One region of the Paenibacillus sp. USHLN196 genome, then DNA from elsewhere that is predicted to be linked to it. Evidence: riboswitches for the same ligand, from Rfam matches in the RefSeq annotation. Region 1 holds a riboswitch; each other region holds the start of a gene.
The links. Region 1 has a riboswitch for thiamine pyrophosphate ahead of WFI24_RS21435 (ABC transporter substrate-binding protein). Riboswitches for the same ligand answer to the same signal wherever they lie in the genome.
Positions count from the first base shown of each region.

Region 2: it holds a riboswitch for thiamine pyrophosphate, as region 1 does, so the genes downstream of both, WFI24_RS03055 (thiamine phosphate synthase) here and WFI24_RS21435 (ABC transporter substrate-binding protein) in region 1, are expected to answer to the same signal.
Region 3: it holds a riboswitch for thiamine pyrophosphate, as region 1 does, so the genes downstream of both, thiC (phosphomethylpyrimidine synthase ThiC) here and WFI24_RS21435 (ABC transporter substrate-binding protein) in region 1, are expected to answer to the same signal.
Region 4: it holds a riboswitch for thiamine pyrophosphate, as region 1 does, so the genes downstream of both, WFI24_RS03400 (ABC transporter ATP-binding protein) here and WFI24_RS21435 (ABC transporter substrate-binding protein) in region 1, are expected to answer to the same signal.

Region 1 is NZ_JBBCYH010000009.1:109,453-117,198, reverse strand. Features, by position in the region: gene serS (serine--tRNA ligase) at 1-10, opposite strand, end outside; gene WFI24_RS21450 (MFS transporter) at 398-1,633, shown strand; gene WFI24_RS21445 (hypothetical protein) at 2,005-2,514, opposite strand; gene WFI24_RS21440 (phospholipase D-like domain-containing protein) at 2,643-4,043, opposite strand; TPP riboswitch at 4,479-4,591, shown strand; gene WFI24_RS21435 (ABC transporter substrate-binding protein) at 4,812-5,852, shown strand; gene WFI24_RS21430 (thiamine-binding protein) at 6,069-6,359, shown strand; gene WFI24_RS21425 (ABC transporter permease) at 6,359-7,117, shown strand; gene WFI24_RS21420 (ABC transporter ATP-binding protein) at 7,155-7,746, shown strand, end outside.
Region 2 is NZ_JBBCYH010000001.1:704,903-712,648, reverse strand. Features, by position in the region: gene WFI24_RS03065 (hypothetical protein) at 1-1,044, shown strand; gene WFI24_RS03060 (ABC-F family ATP-binding cassette domain-containing protein) at 1,183-2,733, shown strand; TPP riboswitch at 2,809-2,918, shown strand; gene WFI24_RS03055 (thiamine phosphate synthase) at 3,110-3,805, shown strand; gene thiO (glycine oxidase ThiO) at 3,820-5,058, shown strand; gene thiS (sulfur carrier protein ThiS) at 5,055-5,258, shown strand; gene WFI24_RS03040 (thiazole synthase) at 5,261-6,028, shown strand; gene WFI24_RS03035 (ThiF family adenylyltransferase) at 6,025-7,074, shown strand; gene WFI24_RS03030 (response regulator transcription factor) at 7,183-7,746, shown strand, end outside.
Region 3 is NZ_JBBCYH010000018.1:56,284-64,029, reverse strand. Features, by position in the region: gene WFI24_RS29765 (Fe-Mn family superoxide dismutase) at 1-634, opposite strand, end outside; gene WFI24_RS29760 (alpha/beta hydrolase) at 792-1,817, opposite strand; gene WFI24_RS29755 (IclR family transcriptional regulator) at 2,177-2,920, shown strand; TPP riboswitch at 3,069-3,182, shown strand; gene WFI24_RS29750 (hypothetical protein) at 3,244-3,429, opposite strand; gene thiC (phosphomethylpyrimidine synthase ThiC) at 3,595-5,379, shown strand; gene WFI24_RS29740 (aspartate/glutamate racemase family protein) at 5,612-6,301, opposite strand; gene WFI24_RS29735 (hypothetical protein) at 6,479-6,646, opposite strand; gene WFI24_RS29730 (zinc ribbon domain-containing protein) at 7,113-7,746, opposite strand, start outside.
Region 4 is NZ_JBBCYH010000002.1:5,321-13,066, reverse strand. Features, by position in the region: gene WFI24_RS03410 (DUF5695 domain-containing protein) at 1-670, opposite strand, end outside; gene WFI24_RS03405 (glycoside hydrolase family 127 protein) at 792-2,780, opposite strand; TPP riboswitch at 2,986-3,088, shown strand; gene WFI24_RS03400 (ABC transporter ATP-binding protein) at 3,250-4,014, shown strand; gene WFI24_RS03395 (ABC transporter permease) at 4,004-4,807, shown strand; gene WFI24_RS03390 (ABC transporter substrate-binding protein) at 4,846-5,919, shown strand; partial or broken gene thiM (hydroxyethylthiazole kinase) at 6,136-6,954, shown strand; gene thiD (bifunctional hydroxymethylpyrimidine kinase/phosphomethylpyrimidine kinase) at 6,951-7,746, shown strand, end outside.

The sequences.
Region 1 (7,746 bases):
TTTCCAACATGGTCACCGTCTCCTTTGGCTGTAAAAATACAAAGAGCGCCCTCATCCCTTGGGACGAGGAGCGCTCTGCTCGCGGTGCCACCCAACTTGCTGAATCAGGATATCCTGCTTCCAGCCTCTTGGTCCGCGATAACGGGCGGTTCCGGTTAACTTGGGGAAATATCGCTCCCCTGGCGAAAACGCCTCCGAGTTGGATGCTCTTCAACGGCATGGTCCGATCTGTAATTGTTGGTCTCAGTATATACGAACGCCGGACCTAATTGCAACCTTCTGTATCGATCAGGAATTCATGGCACAACTTAACATGTCCTGTTATGATAGACTTTGTCTTCAAGATTGCGCTTTATTGTGATCCTCAATTTATGTATATAAGTAGAAGGAGTTCTTTATGAAAAAATTACTTTGGATCGGATGTCTATCCTATTTCCTGATTGGACTTGCCCACGTTGTGCTCGGTTCCATTCTGCCGGTTGCACTTGAACATTATGGCAAAGATTATAGCCAAGGCGGAACGCTGATCTTTGCTCAATTTGCCGGATTCCTGGGTGGTGTATTGTTATCTCCATGGCTGAACAGACGCTTTGGTAAACGGGGAGGCCTGTTAATCGCCACAGCGTTGCTCTGTATTGCAGAATTATCCTATATGCTGCTGCCATCATGGGGCTGGATGTTCGTCATTGCACCCGCTGCCGGCTTTGGATTCGGAATGGTTGAAGCTGTTATTGGCACCATTATCATTGCGGCAATCAAAGACAATACAGCCGTTGCCATGAGTCGACTGGAAGTGTTATTCGGAATCGGGGCGATGGTCATGCCGCTCGTTGCCAGTGGTCTCATTGCTGCCGGATACTGGCGTCTCTCCTTTCTCGTTGTTGCGATCTGCGCAGCGCTGACCTTTGTTTTCTGGGCAAAAGGATCATTCGGTGAACTCGATAAGTTTCTGGAGCGACAGAGTTCAAATCATGCTTCCGTAAATACGCACTCTGCTGGAACATCGGGTGAGATGCATCCCGCATCTGCAAGTACATCCAGTCCAACCTATCGTGGCCGTAACAGGACTCTTCTGGTATTATTCGTCCTGTTCTTCTTCCTCTATGTTGGCACAGAAATGAGTCTTGCGAACTTCATGCCGGCGATCCTGATTGAGAAAATGAACATGAAGGAAGCCGGAGCAGCGCTTAGTGTCACCTGTTTCTGGATTGCCATGTCCGTGGGAAGACTCTTCGCCGGGTATATCGCAGAGAAATTCCAATACCGCGTCTATGTTCTGTACAGTTGTCTTGCATCTGTTCTTTTGTTAATGGTATTTCCATTTACAAACCAAATCTGGTCTGCATTTCTCATCATCTTACTGCTTGGACTTGCGATGTCAGGGATATTCTCCATTGCCCTTGTCTTTGCCAGTAAACTGCTGCCCGGAACAGAAGAATCCACACCCAGCATTTTGATTGCCTCAGGTGGGGTTGGCGGTGCCATTCTGCCTTTGACTACGGGATGGAGTCTTGATCATCTGGCGGTTAATCAGTCTGCATGGATGCTTGCCATTTTTGCAGTTGGCCTGCTTGTCATTAGCGTAATCACGTATCAATGGCAGAACAAACATATAGCGAATTCTGCGACTTAACAGTTATGTGTCGATCCAGTCCTGAGGATTAGATATACCTATTAAAGAAATCGAGATGTCTACTGTCATGACCTGACGGTGGGCATTTTTTTGTAGCGTTACTCTGTTCTAACAAATCTAACACACGTTATTATAGATAATTATCTCAAATTCAAGGTCTCGTTGCAGTTTTTTAGCATAATAACGCCGCTGAGATTCGTTAGATTTTTTATTCCCTAAAAACTGGCCTAATAAGATGTTCTCGATTCGTTAGCGCTGTAATCATGGCGGCAAGTGCCCCATCTTTGCCTCTGATCACCTTAAATCAAGGGAAAGAATTCGCTCTATTCATTTGCACAAGATTGCCCAGGAAATACTTATGGCCAACCGAATCAAACACTTTTGTTAACGACAGGCACTACAGGGCCATTGCCTTTGATGAATTTACCGAATACATATCGGACGAGGGGTCCCAAAATGATCAATTGATATGGCAGCGCCAGGCTGAAGTTACGAGCAATGGTATGGAGATACGTACGGAATACGGATGACCCACTTAATTGATCAGCGAGATATGCTGAAACCATCCCATACAAGGACATGATCAGAACCATGCCAATCACCATAAAAAATGACATGCCGAGTACACCCAGAATTTTGTTGGACTTGTCAAAGGGTAAGGAAAAAGCAATCTTTCTCGCTATAGGTCCGACAATGAAGGACTCTACCACAAACGCGATGACAAAACATAATATGAATTGAAGCAGTATCTCAAGCGGGGACATCTTACCGAGTAACCCACTGTGCCATAAATTGAATGTCATCATGACGACAACCATTCCTGTACACATCATTAATCCGAAAATAATTTGTTCCTTCTTGCTTGTTGGCAATTCTCTCATCCTCTCTGTTTACCTTCGTAATTATAGAGATGAGGAAACCCTCCACATAAGTGAACATTCTGTGAACAAATCTGATTTTTCCAAATTAAAATTTATGGAAGTAGCTATATCTAATAGCTGGTTCTTTCCTACAACAGAAATCTCCAGAGAAAAGACAGTTTGGATAAAGCTGTGATTGCCATTCGTTTGAAAACAGAGCCTTTCTGATTCGTAGATTCTGCTAGTTGCTCACCTTTATTCACACGTGTACTAAGTGTACGTTTGATATCCATAGCTTCTGTTAGTTCGTTGGCGAATGCAGAACCAGAAATGACCACAGCAGATTCGGTATTTAGAAAGGCGGATCTGGGATCAAGGTTATACGAACCAACCATGCTGAGGTAATCATCCATGACAAATGATTTGCCGTGTATGGAATAAGGGCCTTGGTATTCATAAATGGCCAGATTGGTATCAAGCAACCGTTTCTTAGAGCTTAAGTATCCCGCGAAAGCCAAAGGGTTAGGGGTCTGCTGGATTGAATTGGTTAACATGACCCATTCTGCTTTTGGATTCATCGACAGATGTACGGCTTTCTTCATTTTCTTGGTAGGAATGGCATATGGCGTCTGAAGGTACACTTTCGACTTTGCTTGATTGGCGAAATGAACAAATGCTCTCCACATGGTCGGGTCTTTATACAGCCTCTGGATTGGATTGTGAATGAAAGCGACGTGGTCGGAACGAAGAGCCCCTTGAGCCCATTCCTTCGGCAACACTTTAACAAAAGGATCGCTCTCAGCCTGAGCTTTTTTATATAACTCAGCCAGCTGAGCCAGCTCTTGTAACCCCTTTGTATGATGCTGACGTTTGGCATGTTTTTCTGGTTTGGTGAATGGATGTTCCCATAACCGATCTATATATTTTTTCATTTCAACAACCGTGCTGTTTTTATTATGGTTTGGATTGTAAACAAGGACATCCCGATCGAATACATAGTCTTTTTTGGGTTGCAATGCCATGTATCTATCACCAATATTTTGGCCGCCAATGATGCCATATGTGTTGTCGACAAGAAAGATCTTGTCATGCAGACGGTTATGCCATGTCCATGGCATAACTATGTTGAGTGGTTCATAATACCTTAACTCCACATTGGGGTGAGCTGCAATGGCATCTGGAATATCACGCAATTCTCCGCGCATGTTGTGAAAAATCCCGTCTAAAATGATTCGAACATGAACACCCCGATCAGCCGCATCGAATAAAGCAGCAAAAAAGAGTTGAGATGTTTTTCCTTTTTGGATGGAGTAATAAGCCAGGTCGATGCTTGTTTTCGCCTCTCGAATGGTCTGGATTCTCACCTGACCGGATTGAAAGCCGTCCTCCAAGAGCAGTACGCGATCTGTCGTACTTCCTGCTGTTAACAATTTTTGCATATCCGTATTTTCAATAGTAGATGGAGACGGAACTAAAAATAAAAGGTAAGCTGTGAAAAAAACGTAGACACAATAGGACAGAATAATTGCGAATATGGTTTTAAGGATCATTCAGTACGCCCCCATTTTTATGTAAAAAGTAATTATTTGTATAGCAGTACTATCTCCTTTTGTATCTAAATTATGTTGTTTAAATGAAGCTAGCGTCTCCGGGCAAGGTCAAACGATCAAAAGCTGATCGCTGAAATAGGGAAAGTAGCCCTGATGCGACGAGATATCAAACATCGGATTTGATCCAAGTATTTGTGGGGAGCCTTCCAGATCTTCAGCACTTAGGCTATGGCCCACTATCCGATGCTTTTGCACTCAGCCAGATTGCCTTATATGATTCGCCACGATAATTATTGAAAATAACACATCTAAACAGGCTGATATACATATGTATAACGACCTGTTTGATAAGTTCATACGTGTCCCCATCCAGTTCCTGACTGGACACGTTCCACCCGCTGGCCTATAATTACACCTAGTAATGCCCGTAACTTCATAGTTTCCCAGGGGAGTCGGAATTGGCCGGCTGAGAGTGTATCCCACCAAGATACTAACCCTTAGACCTGATCTGGATCATGCCAGCGTAGGAATCGGAGTATATCGAAATGGCACAGCCCTATGGCTGAACGCCACCTCTCTAACGCCTGCACGCGTCCCGGAATACGGGGCGCTTTTTTAATGTTCTTTTATATAGCCAGAGAGCTAAAAAAGTGACGTTATCCAGATCTCAACTGGTATAAATCTGTCGATTTATGCAAGATGATTGGATATGAAGCCAAGGAGTACCCCGTGCCAATCGGCCGGACATACCGAAGGAGAGAACCACAAATGAAATGGCGTAAAACGATGGGATTGTTGCTCTTGTGCGTGCTTATGGTGACTGTAGCCGCATGTGGTGGCAAAGAAGCTGCCCCAGCTGGGCAGAACGGCAACACAAATACGGAAAGCAGCAACGAAGGTGACACTGCCGCCCTCAAAGATATTAAAGTGGTGCTCGATTGGACACCAAATACGAATCATACCGGCCTGTATGCGGCTGTAGATCAAGGTTTTTACAAGGCCGAAGGCTTGAACGTGGAGATTGTACAACCAGGTGCCGGTGGCGCAGATACAATGGTTGCCTCCAATGAAGTGCCTTTTGGCGTAAGTTATCAGGAGAGTGTAACTCAAGCCCGCACACAGGGTGTTCCATTGGTCTCCATCGCAGCAGTTATTCAGCATAATACATCCGGGTTCGCTGCTCCGGCGGATCGGAATATCAAATCACCGAAAGATTTTGAAGGTAAAACCTATGGCGGTTGGGGTTCCCCTGTGGAAGAAGCCGTGATGCAATCCATTATGGAAGGCGACGGAGCCGATGTATCGAAAGTGAAAAACATTAACATGGGTGACGCTGACTTTTTCACCGCAGTAAAACGGGATATTGATTTTGCGTGGATTTTCTACGCCTGGACGGGTATTGAAGCCGAACTGCGCGGGGAACCGATCAACATGTTATATGTGAAGGATTATTCAGAAGCATTAGATTACTACACGCCTGTCCTCGTAACCAACGAGCAAACGATCCAAAACGACCCTGAGTTGGTGAAAGCATTCCTGAAAGCCACCTCAGAAGGGTATCAATATGCGATTGATCATCCCGAAGACGCAGCCAACATTCTGATCAAGGCCGTACCGGATCTGGATAAAGACCTCGTACTGGCAAGCCAGAAATGGCTTAGTCCAAAGTACACAGATGACGCCCCACGCTGGGGAGAACAAAAACAGGAAGTGTGGCAGAATTACACCGACTGGATGTTTAGCAAAAAACTGCTGGATGAACAGATCGATGTGAGCAAGGCATATACAAACGAGTTTTTACCCCAATAAAAATTGCTTAAGTTTAACTTTTTTACACAAGAACGAAGAGTGCAGAACCCATCTGAAGAAACAAAGTGTTCGCCTTTATCTCCGGATTTCCCCATTGAAAATGGATTCAAGAAATCTGGGGATAACAGCGATCGGAAGAGGGTACTGCAATCGGAGTGATAAGTGTAAACCTGGTTCAATTCATGCAATTTATCACGAAAGGAGCCGTGATCTATCATGGCAAGCACACTGCTTAGCATTCAAGTTATTCCCAAAACGCCAAATGGCGAGAACTCTTATCCTTACGTAGATCGCGCCATTGAAGTTATTCAGCAATCCGGCCTGAAATATCAGGTGAACGCACTCGACACAACGATGGAAGGTGAATTGGAGGAACTGCTGGAGGTTGTCCGTAAAATGCACGAGGTACTTGTGGAGGCTGGCAGTCCAAGCATCATCTCCCAGATCAAAATCGCCCATAGCCCTACTGGCTTCAGCATGGATACCCTGACGGAGAAGTATCGCTAATGCATGCCTATTTCAAAAGTGTATGGCCGCCCATTGTGGCGGTTATTCTCTTTATAGCGATATGGCAGGGAGCCGTCTCCCTCTTCCATATTGAGAAATGGATGCTGCCTGCACCGTCCGACATCGCCCGCGAAGCGGCAACTCAGGCCGAACGGCTTGGCATGCACGCTTCCGCAACTATTCAGTTAACGCTGATTGGATTCGCGGCTGGCACAGCGGTCGGATTACTGATTGCGATGATGCTGCATTTGGTCCCTTTTCTCAAGTCAGCCCTGTACCCTTTACTTATTCTTAGTCAAAATATCCCGACCATCGCACTCGCGCCGCTCCTGTTAATCTGGTTCGGATTCGGACTGTTGCCCAAGCTGATTACGATCATCCTGGTCTGTTTCTTCCCCGTTGCGGTGGCGGCTATGGACGGCTTGACCCGTACTGACGCGGCCATGATGAACTATATGCGCATGGCTGGTGCGAAACGTCATCATATCTTCTGGAAGCTGGAGCTCCCCCATGCGCTGCCATCCGTGTTCTCCGGTGTCAAAATCGCCGCTACCTATAGCGTGATGGGTGCCATCATCGCCGAATGGATTGGTGCAGACAAGGGTATTGGTTATTATATGATGCTGCAAAAGTCGGCTTATCGTACGGACCGCTTATTCGTGGCGATCATGATTATTGTCGCGCTCAGCTTGCTGCTCTTCCTATTCATTGCCCTGCTGGAGAAGCTGCTCGTGCGCTGGCGGCCACAGAAGCGATAGTAAAGAAGTAATCTGTATATTAGGAAGTGATGACCATATGAATCGGCAACAGGATGAACAAGTCCAGCCTGGACGAGGAGCAAGTGTAATAGAGCCAACGCACGGTGAAAAGTTTAACTCGGCTACGCCTGATCGACCTGCCAACACGACTCCTGCTCCGGTTCCACCTGCACTGGACGTTGTTAATGTTCATGCATCATTCCGTGAACGGCGCAGCAAGCTACCGGTTCTGAACGGCCTGTCCCTGACTGTGGAGCAAGGCGAGTTTGTTGCTATCGTTGGTCCATCCGGCTGTGGCAAAAGCACCCTGTTCCATATCATCGGCGGTCTGCTTAAGCCACAGGAAGGCCAAGTACTTATGAACGGTCAGAATGTAACGGGACAGCGTGGCAAGATTAGTTATATGCCGCAACAGCCCGCCCTTTTCCCGTGGCGTACCATTGAAGATAATGTACTGCTTGCTGGTGAAGTAGCTTCAAGTGCTCCACCTCGGGCCGAAGCACTTGCAGAGGCTCGAAAGTGGTTAAGCAGCGTGGGTCTTGCCGGGTTCGAGCAGGCCTATCCTCATATGCTGTCGGGCGGAATGCAGCAGCGTGTTGCATTTTTGCGCGCCCTGCTCAGTCCGCAGG
Region 2 (7,746 bases), on a different contig from region 1:
ATGAAAGTCGCACGCACGGTGTGGAGAAGGGGAAAAGGCGGTGATTATATCAAATCCTTACCTATTTCTATTGAGCTATCCATTGTATTTGTGCTGATCTTCTTCCCGCTCTTCTGGATCATCTCACTCTATACCCAAGATGCCGAAGAGGCTCAATATCTTGGTCAACGATACAGATCTGCACTTCAAACCGCAGTCATGGATGCAGGTGCAGTGATGCATCAGAATGAGAAACAAAATGATGAAGCAGGTTATGATTCAACCAAGTTTGTTAAAGCGGACAAAGAGCTTGCCTTGTTAACATTTACTCAGACGATGGCTTTGAATATGGGGATTCAGGATGATCCCGCAGCTATTCGAAGTATGTTTAATTACATTCCGGCCTTGGTTATCCTAGATTACGACGGCTATTATATGTTTTCCACAGAAATAGAGATGACAGGTAACCGCGAAGATTCTTTTCGGCAAGTATGGAGTCCCAAGAAACCTTATACATATTCAGATTCAAACGGTAGCAGTATTAACTTCACACTGGACGACTACGTATATGCCTACGATGCAAGTGCAGGAAAATGGATAGAGGGATTTCAAAAAGAACTGGCTTCTAGCACTCAGATTCCTTTGCTTCAGGATGCCGATGTATTTGAGCAGGTTAGACGAACCAGAATTGTAACCACTGTGCAGGATGATCTGGCTAATGTGATTAACCGTCATAATGAGTTTGCCAGAAAGAATGGTATTTCCTATACGTTTACGATGCCCCTGATTTCACAGGAGGATTGGTATAACTCCATTAATGATACAGGGATCATGGCTTTTATCCAGGGAATAGCCGTGGGGGATCAGAAGATCAACAATTATGCGATTGGTGGAGGCAGACTCGTGAAGAAAACGGCCATCGTAGGTGGGGTAGATCCTTCAACGGGTATCAAGTACTATTACCCCTCCACATGTGGTAATGGTTACCGTGCCGAAGAAGTGTTCACAGATGCAAAACAAGCAGCTGCACAAGGCTATTTTGAGTATAACTGCTCAAATCGTTAGAAGAGCCTGCATGACAAAATCATGGAAGTGGTTCCTGAACTGTTTACATTACTTTCAGAAAAGAAGGGACCTGTGCTAGAATAGGGTTTCGGAACAATATCAAAAGTAATGTCTAATAGATAGGAGCAACCTCATCTTATGAGTTTATTGTCAGTAGAAAACGTGAGTCACAATTTTGGAGATCGCACGTTATTTAAAAATGTATCGTTTCGCTTACTCGCCGGAGAGCGCGTAGGACTTGTTGGTGCCAATGGCGTGGGTAAATCCACACTAATGAACATCCTTACAGGTAAATTGCTTAAAGACAGTGGAAAAGTGGAATGGACACCTAAGGTCCGTTATGGATATTTGGATCAGCACACGAAGCTTACGCCAGGCAAAACCATTCGTGACGTGCTTAAGGATGCATTTCTTCCGTTACTTGAATTGGAAAAAGAAATGATGAATATTACGGACCAGATGGCAGATGCAGACCCAGATAAGCTGGAGCAGTTGCTCGAAGAGATGGGCGATATTCAGGAACAATTGGAGCAGGGCGACTTCTATCTGATTGACGTAAAAGTGGAAGAGATGGCCAATGGTCTTGGTTTGTCCGCGATTGGTCTTGATCGGGATGTTGCTGCTCTAAGTGGTGGACAACGTACCAAGGTGCTTCTTGCCAAGCTTCTGCTTGAGAAACCTACAGCTCTTTTGCTGGATGAGCCGACCAACTATCTCGACGTAGAGCATATTGAATGGCTGTCACGATACCTGAAGGACTACCCGCACGCTTTTCTTCTAATCTCCCATGATACGGAATTCATGAATGAAGTCGTGAATGTCATTTATCATTTGGAATTTGCCAAATTAACGCGATATGCAGCGAACTATAACAAGTTCCTGGAGATGGCGGATATGAATAAAGCCCAACATATTGATGCGTACGAGAAGCAGCAAGAATACATCAAGAAGCAGGAAGATTTCATTCAGCGGAACAAAGCACGTGCTTCCACCTCAGGTCGAGCGAAGAGCCGGGAGAAGCAGCTGGATAGGATTGAGCGTATTGATCGTCCAGATGAAGCGGCTAAACCAACGTTCAAATTCAAGGATGCCCGAGCGAGCAGCAAAACGGTCTTTGAGGGTATCGATTTTGAAATCGGGTATACGTATCCTTTGCTGCCTAAAATGACGATGACGATTGAACGTGGCGAAAAAATTGCCATCGTAGGCTGTAATGGTGTGGGTAAATCGACACTGCTGAAAACCATTCTGGGCAAGATATCTCCACTCAGTGGAAAGACCTTTTTGGGAGATTATCTTGAAACAGCCTATTTTGAGCAGGAAGTTCGTGCTGGGAATATCACACCAATTGAGGATGTCTGGAATGAGTTCTCACATTTAACACAGAATGAAGTCCGGGGGCATCTCGCTCGCTGTGGATTAAAAAATGAGCATATTACCCGTCCGCTTAACATGCTGAGTGGTGGAGAACAAGCCAAGGTTCGTTTGTGCAAGCTCTTGATGCGTGAGAGCAACTGGATTCTGTTCGATGAGCCGACGAACCATCTGGATGTCACAGCAAAAGCCGAGTTGCAGCGTGCCTTGCAAGAATTCAAGGGAACAGTGTTGTTGGTATCTCATGAACCTGATTTCTATGAGGGTTGGGTTACCAAAACATGGAATGTCGAAGAATGGTCTGAGAAGAACTAGACGATTCAGGGAACGTTTAATAGAATTGAACGGTGACAAAAAAAACCGTCTATGGTAACATAAACTACAACTTCATATGAACACTAGGGGGGCCGCACGATGCGGCTGAGATGGAAGAATGCGATTCCGGACCCTTTGCACCTGATCTGGATCATACCAGCGTAGGGAAGTGGCGCGCGCGTTCAGTAAATGACCTGAGCAAACGGAAATTCGAAGGAATTTCAACTGTCTGCTTAGCGAATTGAAACATGCAGTTCCTTGTATAAGTTATGGGTATAAGTTCCATAGCTGTTTTGTACGAAATGAACTGTATGCATCAGTCAGTCATCTGCTCCGATCATTAATACGCAGCCACTCCCCTACGGGAGTGGCTTTTTTGTATTTTCATAGCATTCACGCATGGAAGGAGATGAACAGTACGGTAATTTCTCATGAACATGTACACGGATCATTTGAACTGCATGTTGTATCTACGGGGGCTGGGGATCAAGCCTCTTTTGTGAAAGCAGCAAAGGACGTCTGGCCGTGGGTGGACTATATTCACATACGAGAGAAACAACTCACATGGCAAGAAAAAATCGGTTGGGCTGAAAGTTTGCGAAGTGTGGGAATCCCGTCTTGTCGTATCGTTATCAATGGATCAGAACTGTCCTCACAGAATGAAGGCTATGGCGGTGTGCATTGGGGGCAAGAGGCTATGCCTAAGTATAACACTGCTGTCATAAGCAATATGCAGCGACTTCGTCTGGGTGTATCTGTTCATTCAATCGATGAGGCAAAAATCGCTGAAGAACGGGGAGCCGATTACCTTTTCTTCGGGCATGTCTATGCAACCAATAGTAAGCCTGACCTTGACCCAAGAGGATTGCATGCTCTTGCTGAAGTGTGCTCTGGTGTCTCCGTTCCTGTCATTGCGATTGGGGGCATTGAACCGGCGAATATTCGCGCGATCCGCTCAACGGGAGCACAAGGAGTTGCCGTGATCTCGTACTTATGGGGGAACGATTCACCGGATCGAGCTGCTGCATCATTAAGACAGGCTATCGTTAATACAGAAAGTCTGCGGCGCTGAATCAAGGAGATGAGATGATGAAAGAGAACATAACGGGTCAGAACAGAAATCAGTTCAGTCATCAACTGAAGTCCGAACCGGAATCAACAAGTAAAAGTATTACGTATAGATCGGATAAGATTCATGCCGAAACCATTATTGTAGGTGGAGGCGTCATAGGTTGTGCCATTGCATATGAGCTTGCCTCTCGTGGACAAGATGTACTGTTGGTAGAGCGTTCAGCAATCGCGGGAGGAACTTCGTGCGCCGCGGCTGGAATGCTGGCAGCAGACAGTGAAGATTTTGCTCATCCTTTGATGGCTAAGCTTGCCAGGCAGAGCAGGCAGTTACTTCATGAGCAACAGGTGCTAATGGCTACCCTTAGTGGGTTAGAGGTTGGTCTGCAGCGCCAAGGATTTCTGACCCCTTTTCGTTCATACAGTGAAGTGAGCAGCTATAAGAACAATCGAAATTCAGCTCTGCCTGCTGATGAGGTATGGTGGGATCGTTACACTGTGCAACAGGAGGCATCATGGCTTAACAGAGAGACGTATGGAGCCTACTACAGGCCTTGCGAGAGTGAGATTCTTCCTGTCCATCTAACAAAGGCATACGCCGCATCAGCTCAAGCAATGGGAGCGCTGGTGATGGAAGGGATACAGGATATACGCGTGCGAGCAAACGAACATGGTGTACAGGGGATCACCACATCGATCGGTGAGATGACATGCAAACATGTCATTATAGCGGCTGGATTACAGAGTGAAGAATTGATGAGACATGTAAATCTGAGCTTGCCTGTTTGGTCGGTAAAAGGAGAAATAGCCGCCGTTCAGTTCTCAGCTGAACATGCAGGGTACAGACCTGACAGAACGGTGTATGCCGAAGACATCTATATTGTTCCGAAAGCCAATGGAGAAGTTTGGCTTGGGGCAACCAGTCTGCCTGGCAGAACGGATCTGAACGTTTCAGTTCAGAGTGTACAGAAGCTGCTAACAGCAGCTACCTATTGGGTACCTGGAATGAAAGAAGCTCGATTTTTGCGAGCATGGGCAGGCGTAAGACCAGCCACTCCGGATGGACTGCCTTATATAGGTGCTTGCGAGAGTGTTCCCGGTTTGTTCGCCGCCTTTGGGCATTATCGCAATGGTATTTTGCTCAGTGCAATAACAGGCAGACTAATGGCTGAATTGCTTGAGGGCAATAGCTCAGAAGAACTCGGGATCGAGGAGCTGAGTCCTGAGCGATTGAACAGAAAGGGAGTGGTGCAGTGAACATCATAGTAAACGGTCAACGGATGGAGATTGAAGACGGATTGAATCGTGTGGACAAACTGCTTAAATCTTTTGATCTGCAAGTCAAGACTGTAGTTGTTGAGCTGAATAGGCATATTTTAACACGTGAGTATCATGAAACGACGGCATTAAGAGAAGGCGATCGAATCGAGATTGTACATTTTGTAGGAGGCGGTTGATGATGTTGAATATTGGTAAATATACGTTTGAGTCCAGATTGTTGCTCGGAACAGGCAAATTTTCTGATCTTGAAGTGCAAAGCCAGGCTGTGGAAGCATCTGAGACGGAGATTCTAACCTTTGCTGTTCGTCGTCTGAATCTGGAGGAGCGTAACCAGAAGCATTTCCTAGATACGTTGGATCTCGATAAATACACTCTTCTGCCAAATACAGCTGGAGCTTCCACTGCGGAAGAAGCGGTGCGAATTGCCGAGCTTGCACGAGCATCTGGACTTTGTGATATGATTAAAGTTGAAGTTATCGGAGATGGAATGACGTTGCTCCCAGATCCAATTGAAACGTACAAGGCTTGCGAAATTTTGCTTGAAAAGGGCTTCACTGTATTGCCTTATATTTCGGATGATGTCATTCTGGCCAAAAGGCTGCAATTGCTTGGCGTGCATGCTGTAATGCCTGGCGCTTCTCCCATCGGAGCTGGTAGAGGCATCATTAATCCCTATAATCTTGAGATCATCATTGAGCAGGCCGTTGTACCTGTAATTGTGGACGCAGGGTTGCGCTCCCCCAAAGATGCTGCTTATGCCATGGAACTTGGTGCCGATGGCGTATTATTGAATACAGCCGTATCCGGATCAGGAGATCCGGTGAGCATGGCTAAAGCGATGCGATTGGGGGTAGAGGCAGGTAGACTGGCATATGAGGCAGGCATGATTCCCGTGAAGCGTTATGCAGCAGCCAGCAGTCCGGTGGAAGGAATGGTTCATACATGACAGATCAATTAACATCTTCCGAGCAGGCCGATCGGTATTCCAGACAGGAACGTTATGCGCCGCTGGGCAAGGAAGGTCAGGAGAAATTAAAGGGCAGCAGAGTACTAATCGTAGGCGCTGGTGCACTCGGAACAGGAATTGCTGAAACGTTAGTTCGTTCAGGAATCGGGCACATAACGATCGTGGATCGTGATTATGTGGAATGGAGTAATCTGCAGCGGCAGCAATTATATGTAGAACAGGACGCGATTGAGCGGATGCCGAAGGCGATGGCGGCGGAAAAACGTCTATCTGCCATTAATTCCACCGTTCATGTGGAAGGCAAAGTGTTGGATGTCAGAGTAGATGAATTGGAAGAACTCGTCCAGCATGCAGACTTGATCATGGATGCAACGGATAATTTTGATACCAGACTACTCGTGAATGATATGGCACAGAAATACCGTATTCCCTGGATATATGGTGGATGTGTGGGCAGTTACGGCATTACCTATACGTTTATGCCTGGAGACACGCCATGTTTAAACTGTTTGCTGGGAGAAGTCCCTCTTGGGGGAGATACCTGTGATACGTCTGGTATTATTCCTCAAGCGGTACAGATGGTAACGGCGAATCAGACAGCAGAGGCGATGAAGTTGCTTAGTGGCAATACGGGTGCACTGAGACGCAAGTTGTTGTCGTTTGACGTGTGGAGGAACGAATACATATCCATTAATGTGGATGGTGCGAAAAAGCAAGACTGCCTTTCCTGCAGCGATTCGGCAACTTATCCTTATCTTTCTGCGTCCAATCTGGAGAAAACAGATGTGTTGTGTGGCAGGGATACCGTTCAGATCCGGCCTGCACGGCGCATGAATCTGGATCTTCAACATACAGCGGATCGCCTGGACAGGCTTCAAGAAGGAAAAGTGGAATCCAATCCTTTTTTGGTCTCTTTTACAACAGGAGCTCATAGAATGGTCATTTTCCAGGATGGACGTGTTCTTGTTCACGGAACAAAAGATACAGCTGAGGCACGTACACTCGTTCACCGCTACTTTGGTTGAAGCAAAAATGAAGCAAAGTCTGTTCCCTTGAGGGAATGGACTTTTTCATTTTACGGCATGATAACTGTACCAACCTTTGCTGCGAGCAGAAGGATAGAGACAGGCCGGGTGAGAACAGTGAAAACAGCCATTTTGTTGATGGGAGCAGGAGAGCAGGTTGACCTTATTCAGGATGTATTATGTTCTGAAGGGTATGAGGTACACCGTAAGGAATGGTCTGAACTTAACCAATCCGTTGAGCCATTGTTGTTACATATCAATCTGATCATCCTGGTAGATAGTGAAAAGGCTCAGGGCCATCGGAGCCCACAGAAGAAAGAAGAACTGAAACAGTGGATAGATAAAGGTCAGGTTATACCTCTACTGGTTATCACTTCTAATGCATCTCCACAGTTCATCGTGGAATGGCTGGACTTTGGAGCTAACGACGTGATGGAAGAACCCGTTCACTTAAACGTGATGCTGGCCCGAATACGGAATTTATTGCGTGTTTTTGCGAATGTAAAGCAAGAAGGTGAAGAAGTAATTATAATTCATGATCTTAAAGTGAATTTGCGCTCAAGAAGGGTAAATCGTGCTGGGGAGTACTTAACATTAACGCCAAAAGAGTATGAATTGCTCGAATTCTTGGCGTTGCATGTAAATGAAGCATGTACGCGAAGTGATATCTTG
Region 3 (7,746 bases), on a different contig from region 1:
AGGTAGAGACAGGCTGGCTCGCAGCACTTCCGCTGGGTGAAGGCTGAACTGCTGCGGATTGGATCTGAGCTGAAGCAGCAGGTGCATTTACATTCCCCTCTGGAGAAGTTGGAGCCTCTGAAGCTTGGCGATGGACACTTCCCGGTCCTGAGGCATGCAACGCATTTTCCAGCAAAAGTGACGGCTCGGAATCCGTTTCTCGCAAGATGCCAGGTTGACCGAGTGTATCCAGTACACCCAGAAAATACTCCGATTCGCGGATAACATGCAAAATGAGTGCTTTGGCAAGCGGAACAGCATGAACAGCAGCGCTTTGCTCCAGAAGAACATATAGCTGTTTGATGAACTCCCTGGATTGCTGGCGGGCAGCCGATACGAGTTGATCAACACAACCAATCATGTAGGGCGCGGGTGGATGGGTTCCCGGTAATAGTTGCTTTAATAGCTGATTCGCTACTCTCTCACTGTGCTCAAAAGTAGCCTCCCATTCCTCCAGGAGCTTAACGTATGGGGGCTCCAGTTCAGGGACCAGTGCACGAATGACTAGCGTATGTTCTTTCTCCTGCTCTTTCCAGAAACGCATTTCCTCCAATGTCCGCAGAGGCAGCAGGTGACCATATCCATACCAGTTCATATCTGGTGGACCTCCTTCAGATGAATTCCATTGCATGCTCATACCGTCGCTTAATGCGTCCCAAGAGTATATTCCGCTGGCCTGTTGTCCTATGTACACAAAAAAAGAGCCCCGAAGGGCTCAAGGATCAACGAGAAACTCAATTGTTAAAATACGGTCATTCTCCATTATTCGTGTTCTGCACATCGTCACTGCTTGTCTTCGTAACATGACTCAGGAACGTAGAGACACGGCGAAGATATTCCTTCGGGTGTTCCCGGAAAATAAGTTCATGATGCGCGTCCTGGACAATCCATTCATCCGAGTACGGATTGGTTTGGTTGGCGGCGAGTTGCTCTGCAATCGGGTAAGGTGCCTTCTCGTCCTCCGTACCGTGGATAAAGAAGATCGGAAACGGATAGTCCTCTTTTTTAACTTCCTGATACGGAATCTGCTGTAATCCGGTTCCATTCAGAACGGGGAACAACAGTTTCATAATCTCCAGTGTCGGTTGACGCGGGAGGTCAATCTGGTTGTGAATGTTGTGGTACAGCGTATCCGGCTCAAGCAGGAACGCACTGTCCAGAATCATCGCATCGACTTCCTTCGTAATAAGTCCGGTTTGTAACGCTGTACCGGCACCCATCGAGAAGCCCCAGACAACCAATTCCTGCGCACCACGCTGCTTGGCAAACTGGATTGCACCGAGCAACTGCTGTGACTCAGCTTTGCCACCTGTGGCTACAGCTTTGTTTACTTGGGAGGCAAAACCGTAATCGAACATCACCACGTTGAACCCGAGTTGATGGGCATAGTGGGCCAGATCGTACATAGGTACCCATGTTTCTTCGCGGTTGGCACCATACCCGTGACTGAAGATGATCGTTTTGCTCGCAGTGTTGTCAGCAGGGATATACCATCCCTGCATCGTCCGGCTGCCATCTGCTGCCGGAAATGTGATGTCTTCGTACTTCATGTTCTTGGCCTGCATCGGATTCGAGAAGACAGGCGCTACTGTTGGATTGGATAATACCCATGCGATATAACCATGCAGTGCAATAAAACAAAACAGCAGGAAAAATACAACGGAGAGCAGCAACGCTACGATAATATGTTTGAATCGAATCAGCCTCGGTGATAACGAAGAGGGCAGATCGGATACTTTTGTTTGCAGCGGGGCTTCGCTCTGGGATGTTGGATACATGAATGCCCCTCCTTTGAAGTTCAGTTGAAGATAACAACGACATGAAAAGAGAATTACGTCTATTTCAGAACCTGCTTCAGAGCGATATCTTAAAGTAATATATCTTTATCGTATGTTCCAATATAGTCAAAGTCAATTGATTGAGGGCATTTGTTACGCAATTGTTATATAGTTCTTAAGATATATGGGTAACATTCCCTTAGCGAGTAAATTACAGGGGATTTAGTCTTATAAAAAGGAAAAATTTATAACTTGGCCTATTCAGATCTTGACTCTTTTTGGTTTACAGATGAGACCGTTTCTCATATAATTTATGTAACCAAGTTTCATGTGATGAAACATGAGGAGGGCATCATGCCATGGAAGATCGTAAGTTAACCGTCCGGGCTGTAGAACGGGCGCTGGATATATTATTATGTTTTACCACGCGCAGTGATCTGGGACTCACCGAAATTGCCAGTCAGATTGGTTTGCACAAAAGTACAGTGCATCGCCTGATGGCTACGCTGGAGGATCGAGGCTTTGTCATCCGGGATGCGGCAACGGAGAAGTACCGACTTGGCATACGAATCTGGGAGCTATCAGCCCATATGTCACGCAGTGATGATCCGGCGATTTTGCTGCTGCCTGCAATGGAGCGGCTGAGAGACCGGTTGGGAGAGACCGTAAGTCTGTACCTGCGTGATGGCAGTGAACGGATTCGGATTCAGGCTGTACAAAGTGATCAGGCCATTCGCCGTGTTGCCCCCGTCGGCGTTAGACTCCCGCTATCTGTCGGGGCTTCCAGCAAAGTCTTGATGGCGTTTGCGACGGACGAGGACCGTGAAGAACTGATGAATGGGCCTGAATGGCCGGTATTTATCGATCCAGCGGTGTATTTGGCGCAGATGGGAGACATCCGGGATAACGGATATGCGACGAGTTACGAGGAACGTGAGCCGGGAGCTGCGGCGGTATCGGTGCCGATTATGGATCGTAGAGGCAATATTGCAGCTGCGCTCTCGGTCTCAGGTCCTGTCAGCCGACTTTCGCAGGAGACTTTGCACGAATACGCACCTGTGCTAAAGGAAGCGGCTACGCAGATGGGGCTCATGTTATCCTGATGTTGATGTAAGGTCTGTCACCAATCAAGTTAGTAATCTGGAATATAAAGGTTGTTTTTATGTTCCGGTTGCGCTACTCTGTAATGGACGGCCCAACGGGGCCAGCTTCATTGAATATGAACAGCGGCTTGTGTAAGCCGCAACTTGTTAACGTTACTGGGGGAGTCCGAACTGTCCGGACTGAGACGGAATCGCATGAGATTCCGGACCCTTTGCACCTGATCTGGATCATACCAGCGTAGGGAAGTAATCGGCGATATGACCACAGCCACCACATGATGTGAACCTTGCAGTGCTCCGTTAAGGAGCTGATTGAAGGTGCATTATTGGTGATGGACATCAAAGTCGGTTCCTTCGGGGACCGGCTTTTTTATATACAGGGAACAGGCGATAGCGCGAACTCCATGGGCCTCTTTTTCAATAACCTGCGAAAGTGGGCTTGGATAAGGAGAGAAAATTGCGTAGATCCATGATCTGCGGCAGTCTTCGGTCTGTTTTGAACTGTACATGATGATGTCTCCTCTGGTCTGGCGTAGGATCGCTCTTTCTTCTCTGCATTGCGCATGATTTGGGACAGGTACGTAAGCGAGCTATGCCAACCCAAAACCAAGCGAACGAACAATGAGGAGGAGACAAGCGACATGAGTACAGGAAATCAAACGGGACAACAAGCAATGGAACAGGAACATACGGGTCAGCAGGTGGAAAAGAAAACAGAGGCGGCCGGACGGGTTCAACCCTTTCCGGGCAGCCGCAAAGTCTACATTCAGGGCTCACGGCCGGACATTGCTGTTCCTGAACGTGAAATAGCCCTTCATGACACGAATACTCCCCAAGGGGTGGAGCATAACGAACCGCTGCGTGTCTACGATACGAGCGGCCCCATGACTGATCCCGGATTTCATGCCGATATCCGTGCAGGTCTACCAGCCCTGCGTACCCGCTGGATCACAGAGCGTGGCGATGTCGAGGCTTACCAAGGCCGTACAGTAAAACCCGAGGATAACGGACTAAAGCCCGGAGGGAAGAGAGCTGGAGCCGAAGAGTACCCTGGATTGCGTGGTAAACCGCTGCGAGCACAGTCCGGACGCTGTGTGACTCAGATGCATTATGCGAGGCAGGGAGTCATTACGGCAGAGATGGAGTTTGCCGCCATTCGTGAAGGCGTGGAGCCGGAATTCGTGCGCCAGGAGCTGGCGAGTGGAAGAGCCATCCTGCCGTCTAACATCAATCACCCGGAGAGTGAGCCGATGTTGATCGGTCGTCATTTTCATGTGAAGATCAATGCCAACATTGGCAACTCTGCTGTATCTTCTTCCATCGAGGAAGAGGTCGAGAAGATGACCTGGGCGGTACGCTGGGGATCGGATACCGTAATGGATCTGTCCACAGGCAAAGACATTCATACCACCCGGGAATGGATTATCCGCAATTCACCTGTGCCAATCGGTACAGTGCCGCTGTATCAGGCGTTGGAGAAGGTGAATGGCGAAGCGGAAGCGCTGACCTGGGAGTTATACCGTGACACGCTAATTGAGCAGGCAGAGCAGGGCGTGGACTACTTTACGATTCATGCAGGTGTACTGCTGCGTTATATCCCGATGACGGCCAAGCGGATGACAGGCATCGTGTCTCGTGGTGGGTCCATTATGGCAGCATGGTGCCTTGCGCATCATCAGGAGAATTTTTTGTACACCCATTTTGAAGAAATCTGCGAGATTATGAAAAGGTATGATGTTGCGTTCTCGCTGGGAGATGGACTTCGTCCAGGCAGTATCTACGATGCCAACGATGAAGCTCAGATGGCGGAACTCGCGACGCTTGGAGAACTGACACAGATCGCGTGGAAGCACGACGTGCAGGTGATGATTGAAGGCCCGGGTCACGTGCCGATGCACAAGATCAAGGAGAATGTGGACTTGCAGATGGAGATCTGTCAGGAAGCACCGTTCTATACGCTGGGGCCGCTGACGACCGATATTGCCCCGGGATACGATCACATTACGTCTGCCATTGGGGCGGCCATGATTGGCTGGTTCGGCACATCCATGCTCTGTTACGTTACGCCAAAAGAACATCTGGGCTTGCCTAATAAGGATGATGTACGAGAAGGGGTTATTGCCTACAAGATTGCAGCCCATGCAGCTGATCTGGCAAAAGGCCATCCACGTGCTCAGCGTCGGGATGACGCATTGTCCAAAGCGCGGTTCGAGTTCCGCTGGCGGGACCAGTTCAACCTGTCGCTGGACCCGGAACGTGCGCTTTCGTACCATGATGAGACGCTGCCAGCCGAAGGGGCCAAGGAAGCTCATTTCTGCTCCATGTGCGGACCGAAGTTCTGTAGCATGCGCATTACGCAGGACATCCGTGCCTTTGCCGCGGACAAAGGATTGTCCGAGAATGAGGCTGTAGCAGCGGGTATGCAAGAAAAGGCAGAGGAATATCGGACACGCTCCTAGGCGCTAGTACAGCGTAAACTGGGCAGTCTGTAATAGAGATAAAGCCGTTCTTCTCTGTTATTGCAGAGAAGAACGGCTTTCTTTAGGAATATGGCTGGTATATATTCTGCACGTACTCAGCCTTTATCAGAATCAGCTTTGCGACGGTTCGTGGTCCATATCTTATACGAATTCCTGCGATAACGAATTAAAGAGCATCACTGAATTTTGGTGCTCCTCCGTATGTGCTAGTTCATTGACGAGCTAACCCCAAATTCTTTTCCAAATACGTCGCAAGCAATGCCAATGGGCTATGGATCTCAATGCCTGTGTCTGTTGCGACCTGTGCGGCTGCAGGAGCCATGGAGAGCTGGGCTGCAATTACGCTTTTACCAGGATACTGCTCAGCAATCTGCTGTAATCCTTCACGTACTGCTTCGAGATATCCTTGCTTATCTCCGCGCATGATCATCTCGAATGTCCCCGGGATGCACACCGCTTCCGTCTGAGCTGTCTGGGAAACGTGTAGCTGCCCACTTCCATCCTCTTGCTGTAACGCCTGATTCACCCGTGCCATCGTTCCTTCAATGGTTGCGGGGTTGGTGAAAACGATGATGTATTCTCCGGATACTCGCCGCATCTCCTGCAATAGCGGATCATCTATGCCGATCACACGCACAGGGACCTGTTTGGCTTCCTGCTCTAGTACTGTCGCAAAGAGGGTACACGTGACCATAATGGCATCTGCATGACACTCAGCGATCCAGTGGAGCGTCTGGGCTACTTTCTCGTGGATAATTACATCGTTAAAGTCAGCGTCATGTTTAAGACGATCCAGTCCTGGATCCACGTAATGGACCAATTCAACTTCATAAGGAGCAAGCGTCTCTTCAATTAAGGCGATGTTAGAATAGTGGGCGTGAAAACAACCAATGGTGATCATAGGCTAAGTCCCCTTTTACAATTCGTATATGTCATGGATCTTGAAGATATTTAAACTATTATAAAAATATGACTGAGAACTGTACAGTTGTTTGTTACCCAACGCCAATAACCGCCCTTCCGCTAAGCTGCGGAAAGACGGTTGATAACCGGACTCGAATAGGGTCCGTTGTCAATTTTATCGAAGGGAAGGAGACGTATTCTTCTTCGCCATTTTTTGCTGCAGAATTTCATGAAAGGATAGACCTTGAGTGTTCTCATTCTCCTTTTTAGGAGCAGTGGTCGCCGTGTTGCGCGGATATTGGTGGTGGTACGGGATCATTTGCTGAATAGGCATGCGGATCATCTTGGTTCCTCCTTTAATGCATTTTTTTAAATTATGTATTTCGACTGGTTATGTTGCCGGGTGCGCATATAGGTACATATGACTTGTTAGACGAAATAGATGACTTTAGAATGTAAATCCAATTGGATTGTAGTGATTTTACCCGGTTTTAAGGAGATGTAAACGGTTTTAGGGAAATTCAGGAGTAAAGAACCGGATATGACAGGTTTGATATGGGAGGATCGAATCGGTTGTTATGTGAATAGTCCCAATTCTAAGGAAGTCAATGGTACCGACATATGAGGCATATTATCTGGTTAAATGATGCAAAGCATGCTAACTAACTTGGTACCATGGTCGGGTTGTTTGGGTGGTTATGTAGTTCCGGATATAACAAAAAACTGCCGAGCAAACTCGGCAGCTGATGTGATATGGAGAAGGATGCGAACTACTTTTGATTCTGACTGAGATGTATATCGTACTACGCTTATCTATTTTGACGAACAGCGATGTATATATCGACTTGTACACTTTCGGGATTCAAGCTGCGTTCATCATACAACTCGAAATCTCCTGTGAATGTCCTGTCGCTTTGTTTGTCCCATGCCCACACGGCTCCCCATGCTTCGCCGACAACCTCTGCCATGGGTCCTTTTCTGGAAGTGAATACCGCGTAAGTCGCAGGAGGGAGCAGAATGTCATCCAATCCTTCAGGTAAGGATTCATCGGAGCTGACCTCATGCCCCACCAGTATGGTGTATTCTCCGGTTATGCCATCGTTGTAATCCGCGTAACAGCCATAGCGGGCAGTTTCGGGTGCAGGGAGGTGCTCGGAGGCAAAATAATTGTTCCAGAGTCCTTGAATACAGCCTTTGCCACTAATTTCAATGGCATTGGTTGTACGGGCGGATATGCCAGCAAGACGTTTGCCTGGGAGCGTGACATAACGAACAGGCTGGGTTGAGAACGAATGATCTGTTGTTACCTGACCAGGATTAGCAGAAGCAGTAGAGTTTTCCGCAAGAGATTCAGCATGTTGATCCGTTGTATTCGTGCGCCAACGTTTCAAAAAAGGAAGCTGGTTACGCAGCATCGAACGAGCGGATTCCTCGTCCATGCCC
Region 4 (7,746 bases), on a different contig from region 1:
ACCGATCCTGATACTCGAATCCGGCTCCTGTCGTTGCATCTGGAATCAGCATCAGATAAGAACCGATACCGCTTGGGCGGCTGGCCGTAATATAGGAGCTGTTGTTGCCAACAAACGAGTGTGTAACGACCCGTGTCTCATAGATCGCATCACCATAGGTCCACTGTTCATTGAATGGCAAGGGCAGACCCAGATCACCAATCTCAAGCTTCTGTCCGCTCGTATTCTGCACTTCAATCTTCCACAGAATGGAGCCATCTGTCTGGGTGGTGTAGGTCTCGATCACTTTGAAATTACGGATACCTTGAGCATTCGATGCATTCGCATAGGTCACCGTCACCTGATTGCCGGAATTCGTGATGGTTCGCCCATCTGCCGACAGATTGGTCCAGGCTTTCGTCCACGCCCCACCATTCAGTCTGTACGTGAACATCAGTTCACCGAGCCACTGGTGGTCTGCTGTATTTTGTTCTGGCGCAACGGTTGCATTCATAACGTATTCCGTCGGAAAAGCATCGCCCTTGATCTTAATGGAAGAGATTTCGCCATGACTTCCCGTCTGGAGAATGAGCTTGTCAGTGGACAACTCGTGGGCATACGTTTGATCCGTAGCAAATACAAGCGCAGCCGCCAGGAATAGCACTGCGGTCAACATCATTTTAAACCTCATGAACTTGGCCTCCTCAATGGATTCATCGTTAACGTTCATAGGCTGGTACACGACTTATAACCGTTCTTCATTCTTCCGTCTTATCTGAACGGAGTTCGCAACAACCGATTCCAAACCTGCTTCAGTCCCCGTGAATCACCTCCTTTCCATGTTGTTGCTGACCCTCTCCGTCCCACTCTCGAACCCAGACACTCATCTCGCCCTCTTCCCGATTCGCCCATGTAAAATAGGGAACGAATCGTAGCGTCACGGGTTGAACCTCCCGTCTCACATCACTGCGATATAGTTGAACTGCACCATCCTCATGACTTACGAGTCGCCTTGCTTCTATGGTAAGATCGGGAACACCCAACAGATTCACTCCCCCATGATTCACCTCAAATTCCGCTGATGCGGGTAATTCAATACGATATAATCCTGCACCGTTATCCGTTTCTTCAAGGCAATACATAAAGGGTCCGCGCTGAATGGCAACTTTACCAAACGTATCCCTGATGTAGTCATGGCCTCTCATGCGTAACACCTCCATGGGAAAACGTAACCTGATCTCATCTCCGGCTTGCCAGCATCGTTGCACTTTCATGTAACCGCATTCAATTATAGCGTCGTCTACATCTGCCTTTTCTCCGTTAATCCACAACTCCGGAGATACACACCAATCCGGTTTTCTTAATGCCATTGTGAATCCTGTCTCCTCCCCGGAAACAGACTCGATCCGGATAACCGCTTCTCCGTTGGAGGTATAGGTCGAGTTCATATTTACGGAAAAGTCCGTACCATTCAGCGTGAATGCTGCTTCGCCACCGATATACAATTGCACATACAGTGTGGATGCAGCCTCATCGGTGGTATACACATATTGATCCAATGAAGCCAGTAACCGTGCGATATTGGGTGGGCAGCAGGCGCAACCGAACCATCCCTGCCGACGTGTCCGCACATGTGCATAATTCGGATTCACCTTGAGCAGCTCCGGATCGGCTTCGAGCGGATTCACATAGAAGAAGCGTTGTCCATCCAGTGACATGCCGCTAATTACGGTATTGTACAGTGCTCGCTCCAATACGTCCGCATACTTGCTGTCCGGCTTGATCTGAAACATGCGTTTTGCCCAGAAAATCAATCCAATCGACGCACAGGTCTCCGCATAGGCAGTGTCTCCCGGCAGGTCATAATCCCCTGTGAATGCTTCCTCTTTGGCAGATGAACCGATGCTCCCCGTAATGTACATTCTCTTGTTGACCGTATTGCTCCATAATCGCTCACATGCTTCTTTCAGCGACTCATCTCCCGTCTCTGCCGCTACGTCTGCCACTGCAGCACACATATACACCAAGCGAACCGCATGGCCTTCCGCTGTATCCTGCGCTCGAATCGGAAGGTGAGACTGAGAGTAGCTATGACGGTGAACCATATCCAGCTCTCCAAAATGCACACTACGCCCACGCTTCTCCCATTCCTGCACAAAATAATGTGGACTGTTCCCCCGCTGCTCAAGAAAATAATGGCTCATATTCAGATAGGCCTCTTTCCCGGTGGTCTGATACAGCTTGAATAGGGCCAGTTCAATCTCCTGATGCCCATCATATCCAGGCAATTGTCCAGGTTCTGTACCGAATACCGTCCCAATATGATCGGCCAGACGAATGACCACATCCAGCAGATTACGCTTACCCGTTGCCTCATAATAAGCGACACCCGCTTCAATCATATGACCTGCACAGTACAGTTCGTGGCATTCCGCCAGATTCGTCCAGCGTGCTCCAGGTTCTTTTAGTGTGAAGTAGGTATTCAAGTAACCGTCAGCTTGTTGAGCCTGAGCAATGGTCTCGATGACCCTATCCACAATGCGTTCCAGCTCTGGATCTGGTTGGGCTGCAAGCAGGTATGACGCAGCTTCGATCCACTTGGCCACATCACTGTCCTGAAATACCATGCCATAATGCTCACCCTCTTCTTCACCCGCAGCAATGCGAAAATTATGAATGGCCCGGCTAGGTTCAGCCCCCTCGATGCGATCATTCAGTGCCTCCCATTGATAGGGGACAACCACGGTCCGTACCAGATCAACATAATGGGACCAGAACGGATCTTTTATTTTATTTCTCATCGGAACCTCTCCTTGTTCTATTCAATATCCTCATTTTACAAATCATTACAGGTCGATGAAATCATCATTTCCAACTGAAATTTGTATGATTACAACCTCACTCTCAGGTTCTGACTCCAAGTCCACCTCAAGAATTCCATCATGCTGCCTCTTTACAGTTCATGTTCAAGTGATATATGCTGAATACACAACTGCATATCTTGTACATTTGCACTAGGGGAGCCCTGCGGCTGAGACGAATATGACTATTCGGACCCTTTGAACCTGATCTGGATCATACCAGCGGAGGGAAGTGGAGCGGCCTTTTAGTAAGCGGAATTTTATCATGTATATGTGAAGATAAATTGCGGATCTAACTTACAGACCCACTCATTTCTCCGGAAATGGGTGGGTCTTTTTTGTTTCTTTTTGCGGAGTACAAGATGCCGTCGTTATTCCAGCAGTCTGACATCAAGGGGGTGAGGATCAGATGAACAACCATGTAACCATTCACAACGTAAGCTTCGCTTTTCCCGAAAAAAAGGATTCCCCCGTGCTCGCCAATGTGTCGCTTCAGGTTCAACAAGGAGAATTTGTCTCGCTCATCGGCTCCAGCGGATCAGGCAAAAGCACGCTCTTCAAGCTGCTCGCAGGCTTGCTTGAACCTACCGTCGGCACCATCGACATTGCCGATGTACCGCAAGGACAAAGGCTCGGACGAGTCGCTTATATGCCGCAGAAAGATCTGCTGTTATCCTGGCGTACCGTCATGGAGAACTGCATGCTGCCTGCCGAGCTGGCACCAGGCCGACAGGACAAGGACAAGCTGCGGGCCGACATCATGGTTGGATTAGCAAGATTCGGCCTGTCAGGTTATGAACATTCCTATCCGGATGAGTTATCCGGAGGCATGCGGCAGCGGGTCGCACTGCTTCGTACTTTGCTTACAGGCGGACAGCTCATGTTGCTGGATGAGCCCTTCGGTGCGCTCGACGCCTTAACCAAACGCGAAATGCATCGCTGGTTGTTGGAGCTGTGGGAGGGCTTTGGCCAAACCTTCTTATTTATTACACATGACATTGAAGAAGCCCTGCTGTTAAGTGACCGCATCATTCTGTTAACTCCAGGGGGTCAAAGTCAGCAACTGTTGGAAATGACGGTTCCTTTGCCACGTCCAAGGCATTCGGACCTGATCTACGAACCGGCTCTCGTGCAGATGAGGCAACAACTGGAGGAACAATTGCATGCAAAATGATAGAGCTGAGGTTAGCGTCTGGACGTGGTGTTCGAAGTGGCTTTCCCAATATGGTTTGTTTATTATGCTCATGCTCTTATTACTGGCGATCTGGGAAATGATTGTACGTATGGGATGGGTGCCTTCCTTCATCATTCCCGCACCCACAGCCATCGCAGGCTCACTGGTTGAGCATCGTCGTCTGCTGCTGACCCTACATCTGCCTGCTACCTTTATGGAGGTTGCTGTTGGTTTTGGCTTGTCCATAGTGAGCGGAATTATGCTGGCGACAGGCATGCATATGAACCGATCGATTAAAAAGGCCTTATATCCCTTCATCGTGATTAGTCAGACCATACCGCTGATTGCCTTGTCCCCCGTATTCATCCTGTGGTTCGGCTACACGCTGTGGAGTAAAGTCGCCGTGGTGTTCCTGATCGCATTCTTCCCCATTGTGGTCAGTACCTACGATGGACTCCGCCAAGGCGATCCGGAGCAGCGTGAACTGCTGCTCACCATGGGCGCTAGCAAATGGGATATTTTTCGCAAACTCCAGGTTCCACTGGCACTCCCTTCTTTTTTCTCGGGGCTAAAGATGTCTGTGGTGTACTGCGTGGTTGGTGCAACGATAGGCGAATGGCTTGGTGGCAGTAAAGGGCTCGGCTACTTCAGCCGCCGCATGTCCAGCAACATGAATACGGATGCGATGTTCGCCGCTATTGTGCTGTTATCCCTGCTGGGAATCATTTTGTTTGCACTGATTGCTTGGCTGGAGAAACGATTTAGCATACGGTGTCATGGAGAGAAAAAATAGCTTTACAAATCCAAACGATGAAATGAGGAAATTCATTTATGAATAACAAAGGCATATACTCCCTGCTTCCTATCATGCTCATCAGCCTGTTGCTGATCGTTAGCGGATGTGGTACCACAGGTGCTAGCAAAAACACGCCAACAACAGATTCGGTGACCAATGCAGAGCAAAAAGACTCGTCTGTAACAGAACCAGCCTCAGACACCAAAGATAAACTGTCCATCATGCTCGACTGGTACCCGAATGCAGTACATTCCTTCATCTACGTTGCTCAAGAAAAAGGATACTTTGCAGATCAAGGTCTCGATGTCGAAATTCAGATGCCTGCGGATACCAATGATTCGCTCAAACTTGTTGCTGCCGGGAAAATTGATCTGGCTCTAAGCTACCAACCCCAAATCTTGCTTGCGCGTAGTGAGAACATTCCTGTACGTTCCATTGCTGCTGTTGTTCGGCATCCGCTTGTGCATCTGTTGACCGAAGCCAATGGTAACGTGAATTCACCCAAAGATCTTGAAGGAAAGACTGTCGGCTATTCCTCGATTCCCCTGTATGAAGCGATGGTGCGTACGATGATTAGCCACGATGGCGGCAACCCCGACAACATGAATCTGGTCGACGTCGGGTTCGATCTGATTCCTTCGCTGGCTTCCGGACAGGCGGATGCGATTATGGGTGGTTTTATTAACCATGAACAATTGATTCTGGAGAAAGAAGGACATGCCATGAGATCAATTAACCCCGTCGATTATGGTGTGCCTGATTATTATGAATTGGTTCTGACTGCAAGTGAAACGGGCATTGAAGCGAAAAAGGACCAACTTAACCGGTTCGTCAAAGCGATCCAGGAGGGACAGAAATATGTAACGGAGCATCCAGAAGAAGCCTTGAATATTCTGCTCGCTCATGAGAATGAAACGTCTCCGCTGGACGCCGAGATCGAAACTAAAAGTCTGGCTATTTTACTGCCACTTATGAATGAAGAAGGTCAACCGTTTGGTCGGCAGGAAATGGAGTCGTGGGAGAATGTACGTGCATGGCTCGTTGAAAACGAATTGATTCCTGAATCAGTGAAAGCCGAGGATGCTTTTATTAATCTGCACGGAGAGTAACTAAAGAAGAAGCATAGGGAATCAAAGCAAAGTTAAATGCGCCTTAACATGTCTGGAATAGAGCATGGAGCGAGTCCTAACGAATCTGAGCGTCCTAATCAAGGATTTGAAGCGGTCTCAGAAATCTAAGAAACCTGAGATACGCTATATCCGAATAAACAGCCGTTTACAGCTTTTTGGTCAAAGGATTCAGGAACGCATACAAAACAAGGAGGAAATTATATGTCTTATCTGGAACGTGTTCGTACACAAAACCCGTTGGTACACAATATCACCAACCTTGTCGTGGCTCCCTTTACAGCCAATGGTCTGCTTGCACTTGGTGCGTCCCCTTTTATGGCCTATGCTCATGAGGAAGTTGCCGATGTCGCCAAGATGTCAGGAGCCGTGGTACTCAACATTGGTACACTCGATGACAAAGTCGTTCAGGCGATCCGATTGGCTGGTCAATCAGCTAATACACATCACGTGCCTGTTGTGCTCGATCCCGTCGGTGCAGGTGCAACCGCCTATCGTACAGAAACCGTTCAGATGCTCGTTCGTGAGCTACGCCTCACAGTACTGCGCGGCAATGTGGCGGAAGTCGCCAATGTCATCGGTGAGAGCTGGAATATCAAAGGTGTGGACGCAGGATCAGGTGAGGGTGACCGGATCGGCATTGCGGAGCGGGCAGCACATAAGCTCGGCTGTGTCGTGGTCATTACGGGGAAAGAAGATATCATTACCGATGGACAATCCACATTCCTCACGAGTAATGGACATGCCCTGCTCACTCAGGTCACGGGTGCTGGCTGTCTGCTAAGTTCAGTGATTGGCGCTTTTACAGCCATAGTGGAATTGGAAGCCGATCTTCTAGGCAGTGTTGTTGAAGCGCTTTCTTTTTATGGCGTAGCGGCTGAACTAGCGGCAGAGCACACGGCACATCAGGGCCCAGGCAGCTTTCAGATTGAGTTGTTGAATCAACTGGCACAAGTGACACCTGAACTCTTGGCAGAGCACGCACAGATACGTCAGATCCGTGGAGGTGCAGTATGAACATTGCTCAAGCGCTAACCATTGCAGGCTCTGATAACGGGGGCGGCGCAGGCATTCAGGCTGATCTGAAAACGTTCCAGGAGCTTGGGGTATACGGCATGACCGTTATCACGGCTATTGCTGCCCAAAATACTACAGGTGTACAGGGCGTCTTTCCCATCCCTTATGATGGCATTGCCCAGCAATTGGACTCGACCGGGGAAGACTTTCAGCCAACTGCGGCGAAGACCGGCATGTTATATAGTGCTGAGATTATTCGGCTCGTCGCGGAAAAATGGCAACAATACCGTTGGTCTAATCTGGTCATCGATCCCGTGATGGTCGCCAAAGGTGGTGCTCCTCTCCTTCAGCAGGAAGCTGTACAGGCGCTGGTCACAGAGCTATTGCCCCATGCCCTGATCACAACACCCAATATTCCGGAAGCAGAACTGCTCACCGGGATGTCCATTACGAATCTGAGTCAGCGGGAAGAAGCCGCAAGACGGATTGTACAGATGGGCTCGACGTATGCTTTGCTCAAAGGTGGTCATGATGAAGGAAGTGGCATGATCGTGGATGTGCTCTACGATGGACAGTCTTTTCATTATCTGGAGAATGTTCGTGTGGTAACACGTCATACGCATGGAACGGGATGCACATACTCTGCTGCCATCACCGCAGAGTTAGCTAAGGGTTCATCGGTTCTGGCTGCCGTTACGACCGCGCGAGCCTTCATTCAGGCAGCCATCGAAGATGAGCTGGGGATTGGGGCTGGACATGGACCAACGAATCATTTTGCGTATCAGCGCAGAC